2 regions of the Arthrobacter sp. FW306-2-2C-D06B genome follow, and region 2 is predicted to be linked to the other one. Evidence: riboswitches for the same ligand, from Rfam matches in the RefSeq annotation. Region 2 holds a riboswitch; the other holds the start of a gene.
What was found. A riboswitch is a leader RNA that binds a small molecule or an ion and turns the genes downstream of it on or off. The one in region 2 is predicted to bind thiamine pyrophosphate.

Region 1: it holds a riboswitch for thiamine pyrophosphate, as region 2 does, so the genes downstream of both, thiD (bifunctional hydroxymethylpyrimidine kinase/phosphomethylpyrimidine kinase) here and thiO (glycine oxidase ThiO) in region 2, are expected to answer to the same signal.

The regions. Positions count from the first base shown of each region.
Region 1 is NZ_CP084560.1:2,792,769-2,797,774, reverse strand. Features, by position in the region: gene LFT47_RS13020 (Rne/Rng family ribonuclease) at 1-2,709, shown strand, start outside; TPP riboswitch at 2,858-2,954, shown strand; gene thiD (bifunctional hydroxymethylpyrimidine kinase/phosphomethylpyrimidine kinase) at 2,946-4,466, shown strand; gene rplU (50S ribosomal protein L21) at 4,899-5,006, shown strand, end outside.
Region 2 is NZ_CP084560.1:3,249,025-3,254,030, reverse strand. Features, by position in the region: gene LFT47_RS15140 (DEAD/DEAH box helicase) at 1-42, opposite strand, end outside; gene LFT47_RS15135 (RNB domain-containing ribonuclease) at 331-1,851, opposite strand; gene thiE (thiamine phosphate synthase) at 1,889-2,578, opposite strand; TPP riboswitch at 2,605-2,724, shown strand; gene thiO (glycine oxidase ThiO) at 2,716-4,020, shown strand; gene thiS (sulfur carrier protein ThiS) at 4,017-4,253, shown strand; gene LFT47_RS15115 (thiazole synthase) at 4,257-5,006, shown strand, end outside.

The sequences.
Region 1 (5,006 bases), 460 kb from region 2:
GCTGCCGAGGTTGCGCAGCCCGAGGAAAACGCTGTGGTCGCGGAGATTGCGCCGGAGGAAACCACTGAGGAACCGGCCGTCGAGGCCGAAGCCGCAAGCCCGATCGCTTCGCTGTTCATGGAACCTGGCTCCGTCACGTCCATGATCTTCCAGGCGCCGGACTTGAGCGCCGTTGCCAGGCCGGCCGTCGTCGAAGAGGAACGGCAGGCCGACGCCGAAGAAGTTTCCGAGGACAACGAACTGGACGAAGCCGGCAGCCGCCGTCGCCGTCGCAGCCGTGGGCGTCGTGGACGCAGGGGCAACGAGCGCGATGAAGCCGCCGGAGACGAAACGGCCGCGGAATCCGAGGACGAGACAGAAGCCGGTGCCGAGGAAGTCCTCGAAGAAGGCGTAACCTCCCGCCGTCGTCGGCGCCGTCGTCGTGGCGATCAGGACCTGGAGTTGACTGGTGGCGGAGACGACGATCCCCCCAACACTGTCACCCGTGTCCGCGCCCCCCGCGCACACGTTGAGTCCACCAGCAGCTCCGACCGCGTCACGAGCGTCAAGGGCTCCACTCGCCTTGAAGCCAAGAAGCAGCGCCGCCGCGAGTCCCGCGAGACCGGCCGCCGCCGACAGGTCATCACCGAGGCCGAATTCCTGGCCCGCCGTGAGTCCGTCGACCGCCAGATGATCGTTCGGCAGCGCGACGACAGGATCCAGATCGGTGTCCTGGAAGACGGCGTGCTCGCAGAGCACTTCGTGTCCAAGACACAGCAGGATTCCCTGATCGGCAACGTCTACCTGGGCAAGGTCCAGAATGTGCTGCCGTCGATGGAAGCCGCGTTCGTCGACATTGGACGCGGCCGCAACGCCGTGCTGTACGCCGGTGAAGTCAACTGGGATGCAGTCACCTTGGAAGGGAAACCGCGCCGCATCGAAAACGCCCTGAAATCAGGCGATTCCGTGTTGGTCCAGGTCACCAAGGACCCCGTGGGTCACAAGGGCGCACGCCTGACGAGCCAGATTTCGCTCCCAGGCCGCTACCTTGTGTACGTACCGGGCGGGTCAATGACCGGCATCTCCCGCAAGCTGCCCGACGTCGAGCGCAACCGCCTGAAGAAGATCCTCAAGGACCGCCTCCCGGAGAACGCGGGCGTCATTGTCCGCACCGCCGCCGAGGGAGCTTCCGAGGAAGAGCTGACGCACGACATCAACCGCCTGCGGGCCCAGTGGGAAGGCATCGAAAGCCAGTCCACGTCCACCAAGATCCTGGCACCGGAACTGCTGTACGGCGAACCGGACCTGACCATCAAGGTGGTCCGAGACGTCTTCAACGAGGACTTCTCCAAGCTCATCGTCTCCGGCGACGAAGCCTGGGACACCATCGAAGCCTACGTCACCTACGTGGCGCCGGACCTGGTGGGACGCCTCGAAAAGTGGACCTCGGATCAGGACATCTTCTCGGCATGGCGCGTGGACGAACAGATCCACAAGGCACTGGAGCGCAAGGTCTTCCTGCCCTCCGGCGGTTCGCTCGTGATCGACCGCACCGAGGCCATGACGGTTGTTGACGTCAACACCGGGAAGTTCACCGGCAGCGGTGGCAACCTCGAGGAAACCGTCACCAAGAACAACCTTGAGGCTGCCGAGGAAGTGGTCCGCCAGCTGCGCTTGCGCGACATCGGCGGAATCATCGTCATCGACTTCATCGACATGGTCCTGGAATCCAACCGCGATCTCGTGTTGCGCCGCTTGGTCGAATGCCTCGGCCGGGACCGCACCAAGCACCAGGTCGCCGAGGTGACGTCCCTTGGATTGGTCCAGATGACGCGCAAGCGCATGGGCACCGGCCTGCTGGAGGTCTTCGGCGAGCAGTGCGAAACCTGCGCCGGTCGCGGAATCGTCACGCACGACGAGCCTGTGGAACACCGTCGGGCCAACGTGGTGGCCGCCGAACACCACCACCCACGCACGGAGTCACAGCCGACCGTCCGGCCTGAACAGCGCAAGCGTCGCCGCGGCAGGGGCACGGGTCCGGGGACTACCGAACTCCCGAGCACCCCACCTGTGCCGGTCCACACCGTGGAATCCACCGATCCGAACCGCCAGGCAGCCACCCGCGCAGCCCTTGCCACCATCGCGGCGGCAGCCCACGCAGCCCACCTGCACGACGACGAGCTCCACCACGCGGCGGAATTGCTCGCCGACGGGCACGTAGCGGAAGCAACCCCGGTCCAGGCCCCCGCGGCCCCGGCCCAGGCTCCTGCCGCTGCGTCGAGTAGCGAGGAACGTTCGAAGCCTGTCCTGCGATTCGGCGGCGAGGAAGTTGCGTTGCCCTTCGTCCACCACGAAGAGGAGCCAGCGAGTGGTGCCCCTGCCATGAGCCTGGACCTGTTGGCACAGGCATTCGCGGGCCTCGGAGAAGCGCCCGACACTGCGACGACGGCACCTGAGGCCGAGGAAGTGCCCGCCGGGACCCCCGCGGCCGTTGCAAGCGGAGAATCCCCGGAAGCGGGTTCGCGTGGACGCCGAGGCCGTCGCAACCGCAGCGCCAGCCGGGCCCAGGGTGCCGCCAACGCCACCAACGTGGAGCACCACGAGGTTGCCGCGGCCGCCTCCGGTGGGGCCGCGCACGAGGCCAAGGCGACGGACGCTGCTCCAGCCAAGTCGACGGCGGCAGCGGAACCGATCATCCTCGGTGTCGGCGTGCCCAAGTCCGAACTCTAAACGCAGTATCCTGCCCGAAGCCCCGGCCGTTTCCGCTCCTGTGGAAACCGCCGGGGCTTCGGCGTTGCCTGCCAATTCACCGGACGACCGCTCCGCGCGGTTGCAAAGGGCGATTTCAGCGGGTGAGCTGTGATCCGGGTTAAGCTAGGGGACTGACACGGGGTGCCGCGCACCAAGCCGGCTGAGACCAGACCCGTTGAACCTGTCCGGTTAGCACCGGCGAAGGGATGTCTTGCATGACTGTTTCAGCGCAATCAGCCGTCTACCCGCTCAAGGCTATCCAGCGGGCCATCCCGAGGGTCCTCAGCATTGCCGGCTCGGATCCTTCGGGTGGCGCCGGGATCCAGGCGGACCTCAAGAGCATTGCGGCCAACGGAGGCTATGGCATGGCCGTGATTACGGCGCTCACGGTACAAAACACGCAGGGCGTCACTGCCGTCCATGTGCCTCCTGTGGAATTCCTGCGCCAGCAATTGGATGCCATTAGCGACGACATCACCGTCGATGCCGTCAAAATCGGCATGCTCGGGGACGCGGCCGTCATCCACGAAGTCCGTCGCTGGCTCGGCGAGGCGCGCCCCGCCGTCGTCGTGCTGGATCCGGTGATGATCGCGACCAGTGGCGACCGGCTCCTCGCGGAGTCCGCTGAAACCGCGCTGCGGGAACTTCTGCCCCTCGCCGATTTGGTGACCCCCAACCTTCCTGAATTGGCCATGCTGCTCGGCGAACCTGAAGCCACTGACTGGGCCACGGCGTTGGAGCAAGGCAAACGCTTGGCCGCTGCCTGTGGAAACACCGTCCTGGTGAAGGGTGGCCATCTGCAGGGAGCGGGCTGCCCCGATGCCTTGGTCAACACCGGGGGAGTACTGAGCCAGGACGTGGTGGAATTCGCCGGCCAACGCGTGGAGACCCGCAACAGCCATGGCACGGGATGTTCCCTCTCCTCGGCGATGGCGACGGCCAAGGCGCGGCTCGGCGATTGGGAGTCCGCCCTGCGCGTAGTCAAGCCCTGGCTTCAGGAAGCGCTGACCCAGTCCGAGGTGCTGGAAGTCGGGAAGGGCAACGGGCCGATCCATCATTTCCATGCGCTCCAGCAGGACCTTCAACCGGGGGATTTCGCCGTCCGGATGTGGGACGCCGCCCAAACGGAACTTGCGGCCATTTATGGCTTGGACTTCATCCAGCACTTGCAAACCGGTGGCCTCAGCGAAGCGCAGTTCAGCTATTACCTGTCGCAGGATGCCATCTATCTCAACGGCTATTCGAGGGTCCTGGCACGGGCAAGCGCCCTCGCCCCGAGTGAAACCGAACAGCTGTTCTGGGCCCGCGGCTCGCAGATGTGCCTTGAGGTCGAGTCCGAGCTGCACCGGAATTGGCTCAATGGACGCCAGGTAAGCGGAGAGCTAGGACCGGTCACCAAGGCCTACGTGGACCACTTGCTGGCGGCGTCGGCGTCGGGAAGCTACGCCGTGCTGCTGGCTGCCGTGCTTCCCTGCTACTGGTTGTACGCCGAGGTGGGACACCAGCTCCACCTTGGCTACATTCGGGCCGGAGCGTCGGACGAGCACCCTTACGCAGACTGGCTGCGCACCTACGCGGACGAAGCGTTCGCAGAGGCCACCCGCAAGGCGATCGACATCACGGATGCCGCCGCACAGGCCGCGTCGCCAGCGGAGCGCACCGCGATGATGGAGGCGTTTGCCCAATCCTGCCGTTATGAAACGGCGTTCTTCGATGCTCCAAGATTGCATGCCTGAGCCCGTTTTCCGGGACGGAGACAGCGGAGCGAGGCAGCGGAGCAAGGCGCATTTCGCGGGCGCTGCAGCGTGTCGTCGCGAGGATCCGAGCTTTTCCCGGCCGGCAGGGTAAGGTGGACGGGCACGGTACCGGATGGCGACATAGCCAGTCTGTGGCAGCCATCACGTGGCAGCCTCCGGACCTGGCCTCATTTGCAGCCGAAGGCGAAACTAGCGTAATCTAGATCTTCGGTGCTTACGCCAACACTTGGGTTATGCCCCTAGAAACCGTTCATTTGGAACTTACCTTTCATTTGGAACTATTCGAGGGATGACTCATGGATTCCGTACCGGAGTCCACGGCGTTGAGGCACAGCGTGAACCAGGCCCGTTTTCGGATCGGGGTTCCGCACGCAAATTTAGTAATAAACGTCGAGAGAAGTGAGTGCCCAAGTGGTGTACGCGATTGTCCGCGCAGGCGGCCGCCAAGAAAAGGTTTCCGTTGGAGACTACGTAACCCTGAACCGCGTCCCCGGCGGAGCCGGCAGCACCCTTGAGCTG
Region 2 (5,006 bases):
GGTTCCGTCTGTCAGAACTTCATGGGTGTGCAATTCACTCACAGTGGAGTTTTCCTTATTCATTTGGGCTGCGCTGCGTGCTCAACGGTTGTGGCAGGGCCGTTCCGGAGCACGGATGGGCGCAAGCAAATCCAGTGGAAGCCGATCGCGGGCTATCTAAATACTGGCACTGGGGACCAGCTGGTGTATCTCAAGATCGCGTAGGGGCGGGCTTGTTGATGTCAAAAAATTAACTGAATCAACGACCGGGCATCCATTACTACTCACCCAGTCTAGCGTCTGGGGGCGATAATCCCCGGATCCCGGTCCCGGGCCCGCGAATGGAGTGTGCTACGGGATCAGTTCGAAGGTGATTTGGCGGGTGGCAATATCCGCGTCAAGCAGTTTCACCCGGACTTTCGTGCCGGACTCCATTTCGCCGTCGCAGCGAGCGGTGACCGCCGGCTCGGCGATCTGGACGATGCCGTAAGGGCCGTGCGGGGCTCCGTTCCCATTGCCGTTGCCGTTGTTGCCGTTGCCGTTGGCGCTGTTCCCGTTGCCGTTTCCGTTGTTCTTGGCGGGTTTCGATCCGGAAATCACTACGGCGTCGAATTCCTGTCCGATGTGGTTCACCAGGAGGGCTGCCTCCACCGTGTCCAAGGCCAGGCGCTCCATTTTGGCGGCAAGCTGGTCGGATGACGCCATGATCTCGGGCAGGCTCGGCAAAGCACGCCGGGCCCATGCAGGGATCTCAGTTCCATTGCTCAATGCTTCGCAGATGACCAGCACGAAACGATCGACAAGCCGGCGCAACGGCGCGGTGGTGTGGGCATACGGTGCCCCGATGGCTGACTGCATGACGCTGCCCGGCACCTCGCCGTCGAAAGGCGTATAGCCGGCACCACGGAAAAGCAGCCCCGCTGAATGGAGGATGGCGAGTTGCCGGGGGTCCTTTGCGTCGAGGGTCCGGAGGTACTCTCCATAGCTGGTCCCCTCGGTCCAGGGTTTCCCGAGTGCCCCCGTTTGCCGTTTGAAATGGAGCAGCGAGCGCTCGTCGGGGGCCGGCATGGTGCGCAAAATCCCCACTTTGCCGTCGAGCATCAACTGGGCGGCAGCCATCCCCGTCATGAGCGAGATCTGGGCGTTCCAGTCCTCCACCGGCAGCGAGGGAGCGGCGACGATCCTGTACCCCTCGCCGTCGGGCAGTTGGACGATTTCCTGCTCAGGCATGTTCAGGCTTGCCCCGCCGCGGCGGCGTTCGAGTTCCACCCGCTTGAGCCCGACTTCCTTCAGCAACTGCAGGACGGGATCAGCCGTTCCGGAATCAATCTCCCGCTGCACGCCCTTGTAGTTGAGCTTGGCGCGGCTTCGTACGCTTGCCCGGCGCACGGAGACGGTGCGGAACTCCGCCTCGGCATCGAGTTCGAAGTCCCACACGAACGCGCCGCACGTCTGGCCGGCCAGCAAGCTCCCGGCATGCTCGCTGATGATCTCGGGGTGCAGCGGGATGCGGCCGTCCGGGGCGTAGTACGTTTGCCCGCGGCGGCGGGTCTCGGCGTCGAGAGCGCCTCCCGGGGGCACAAAGGAAGGCACATCCGAGATGGCGTAGAGAACCCTGTAACCATCGCCGGACCTGTCAATGAAGAGGGCCTGGTCGAGATCCGTGGAAGAAGCCGGGTCGATCGTGATGAACGGAACGTCCGTGAAGTCCTGCGCCGGCAGGGTGTGTCCGGAAACCGCGGCTTCGGCGTCCCGCAGCGCTTCAGCGGGATAACCTGCGGGCAGCTCGAGTTCAGTCCGAAGCGCCGCCAGCGCTTCCGCGAGCTGGTTCGACGTTTCACTGACATTCGGGGCTAACCGCTGATGTGACACGAAAGTCAGGGTAACTCCAAAATCTTCCGGAGTCTCGCTAGGCCGCCGCTGCGTCCAAGGCATCCAGGAGTGCCCGGGCTGCCGCCGTCGGATCCTCCGCCTCAGTGATGGCGCGAACCACCACGATGCGGCTCGCGCCGGCCTGCACGACCTCTTCCACGTTGCCGAGATCGATCCCGCCGATCGCAAACCAAGGGAGCACGACGCCCCCGACGGTCTCTTCGTCTGCCTGCTTCACCGCGTTGGCAGCGTACTTCACCAGATCGAGCCCGACGGCGGAGCGCCCCGGCTTCGTGGGGGTGGCCCACACCGGCCCGACGCAGAAGTAGTCCAGGCCGCTGCGGCCAGGCGATGCGGCGATGGCGGCGTCAATCTGCTCCGGCGTGTGCGTGGAGAGGCCGATGATGGTGGGGTCGTGGAGCAGCTTCCGGGCCGAGCGCAGCGGAATGTCCTTTTGGCCGATATGGAAAACAGGTGCGCCCGAGAGGGAAGCTACGTCCGCCCGGTCGTTGACTGCCCAGAGACGGCCGTGACGGTGTGCCACGGATTGCAGGATCGCCAGGAGTTCGAGTTCTTCTGCCGCTTCAATCGTCTTGTCACGCAGCTGGATGATGTCCACGCCGCCCTCGAATGCGGCATCGACAAACTGCTCAAAATCACCTTGTTGCTTGCGGGCGTCGGTGCACAGGTAAAGGCGGGCGGTGGTGTGGACATCGTGCTGGGTCATGGAAACAGAGTAGTTCCTCTAAACTGGGCTGGTACCGCGGGAGCCGCGGCGGCAGTCACAATCGCCGCGCGGCTGAGAGGGCTTCAGCGCCGACCGCTTGACCTGATCCGGCTAGTACCGGCGTAGGGAAGGACTCCATGGACGAAGTAAACACCCAGCACGAACCGCTGCGCGCGGATGTCGCGGTGATCGGGGGCGGTGTCATTGGCCTCGGCATCGCGTGGGAAGCCCGCAGGTCCGGCCGTTCGGTTGTCCTCATCGATCCCGCACCGGCCAGCGGCGCTACGTTCGCGGCGGCGGGCATGTTGGCACCCGTCAGTGAACTGCACTACCAGGAAGAGGACCTCCTGGAGCTCATGCTCGAATCGTCGGCGTTGTGGCCGGACTTCGAACGCAATGTGACCGGCTCAAGGGCCGGACTCAGCACGGGTTACCGCACGACGCCGACCCTCGCCGTCGGTGCGGACGCCGCGGACCGCCGGGCGCTCGCCGATCTCCGGGACGTCCAGCTGGCCAACGGCCTCGTGGTGGAATCCGTGCCGTTGCGCGAGGCGCGGGAGCGTGAGCCGTTGCTGAGCCCGCAGATTTCCTGTGCCTACGACATTCCTGGCGACCACCAAGTGGATCCGCGCCGGCTTTCAGCCGCGATCCTGGGCGCGCTGGCAGACCACCAGCCCGGCGATTCGAGCTGGATTCCGGGCGCCGAGGACGGTTTTGCGGTCCAGGAAACTGCGGCGGGCCTCCTGTGGGAGGACGGGCGCGTCGTGGGGGCTGTGATGGACTCGGGCATCAACGTGCTCGCCACGGAAACGGTGGTTGCCAACGGGCTGAATGCCGCCCGCTTGGACGGCCTGCCGGATGGGTTGTCACTCGCGTTGCGTCCGGTGTATGGCGACATACTGCGTTTGCGCGTCCCGGAGCAATTGCAACCGTTGGTCACCGCTACGGTTCGCGGAATGGTGCGCGGAGTGCCCGTGTATATCGTCCCTCGCGACGACGGGACCGTGGTGATCGGCGCGACGCAGCGCGAAGGCGGCTTGTCGGCGTCCGGGGGATCGGCCAATCCGGTGTCGGCCGGCGGCGTGTACCAATTGCTCCGCGACGCCCAGGTACTGGTTCCGGCTGTCGCAGAACTGGAACTCCTGGAAGCGACTGCTCGTGCCCGTCCGGGCACTCCGGACAACGCACCGCTGCTCGGCCGCGTGGAAGGGCGTGAAGGAACTGTGCCCGGCCTCATCGTGGCCAGCGGTTTCTTCCGCCACGGCGTGCTCCTCACTCCGGCAGCGGCGAAGATCTGCCTCGGACTCATGGACGGCACCGCGGATCCCCGTTGGAACAAGTTCCGCCCGGACCGCTTCTCCCGCCAGCTTTCGGCGGCACGGGCCTCAACAGACGGCCCATCGGCCGGTACCTCAAATCCCCTTCCGAAGGACCACGCATGAACATCAAATTGAACGGTGCAGACCACACGCTGAGCGACGACGCGTCTGTCACCACCCTCGTCAGCCACATCACCGGACGTGTTGTGGACCCCAGCGGCCAGGCGGCCGACGGACGCAAGATCGGCGTCGCCGTCGCGCGCAATTCCGAAGTGGTGCCACGCAGCCAGTGGGCTGCCACCGCGCTCGCAGAGGGCGACGAACTCGAAATCGTTACCGCAGTACAGGGAGGCTGAACCATGACCACAGCAAGCACACACGAAGTAAGCACCCACACCGACGCCCTGGTGATCGACGGCGTCGAGTTCGGCTCGCGCCTCATCATGGGGACCGGCGGAGCCCCGAGCCTGGACGGCCTGGGGGCAGCGTTGCTGGCCTCCGGCACCGAACTCACCACCGTTGCCATGCGGAGGTACTCACCGACGGAAACAGGTTCGCTTTTCCAGTTGCTCGTGGACCATGGCATCCGTGTCCTGCCCAACACAGCCGGCTGTTTTACCTCCAAGGACGCTGTCATGACAGCCGAGCTTGCCCGGGAGGCGCTGGAAACGGATTGGGTGAAGCTCGAGGTCATCGCCGACGAACAGACGCTGCTGCCTGATGCCGTGGAGCTCGTGGATGCAACGGAGAAGCTGGTGGACCGCGGCTTCAAGGTCTTCGCGTACACCAACGACGACCCCGTGTTGGCGCTTCGCCTGGAAAACCTCGGAGCCACGGCGGTGATGCCCTTGGGCGCGCCTATCGGCACCGGCCTGGGCATCCTGAATCCCCACAACATCGAGCTGATTGTGTCCCGCGCATCAGTGCCGGTAGTGCTCGACGCCGGCATCGGCACAGCGTCCGACGCCGCACTCGCCATGGAGCTCGGTTGCGACGCAGTGCTGCTGGCAACCGCGGTCACCCGTGCGCAGAACCCGGTAAAGATGGGCGAAGCCTTCAAACACGCTGTCATCGCCGGTAGGCTGGCGAAGCAGGCCGGCCGCATCCCG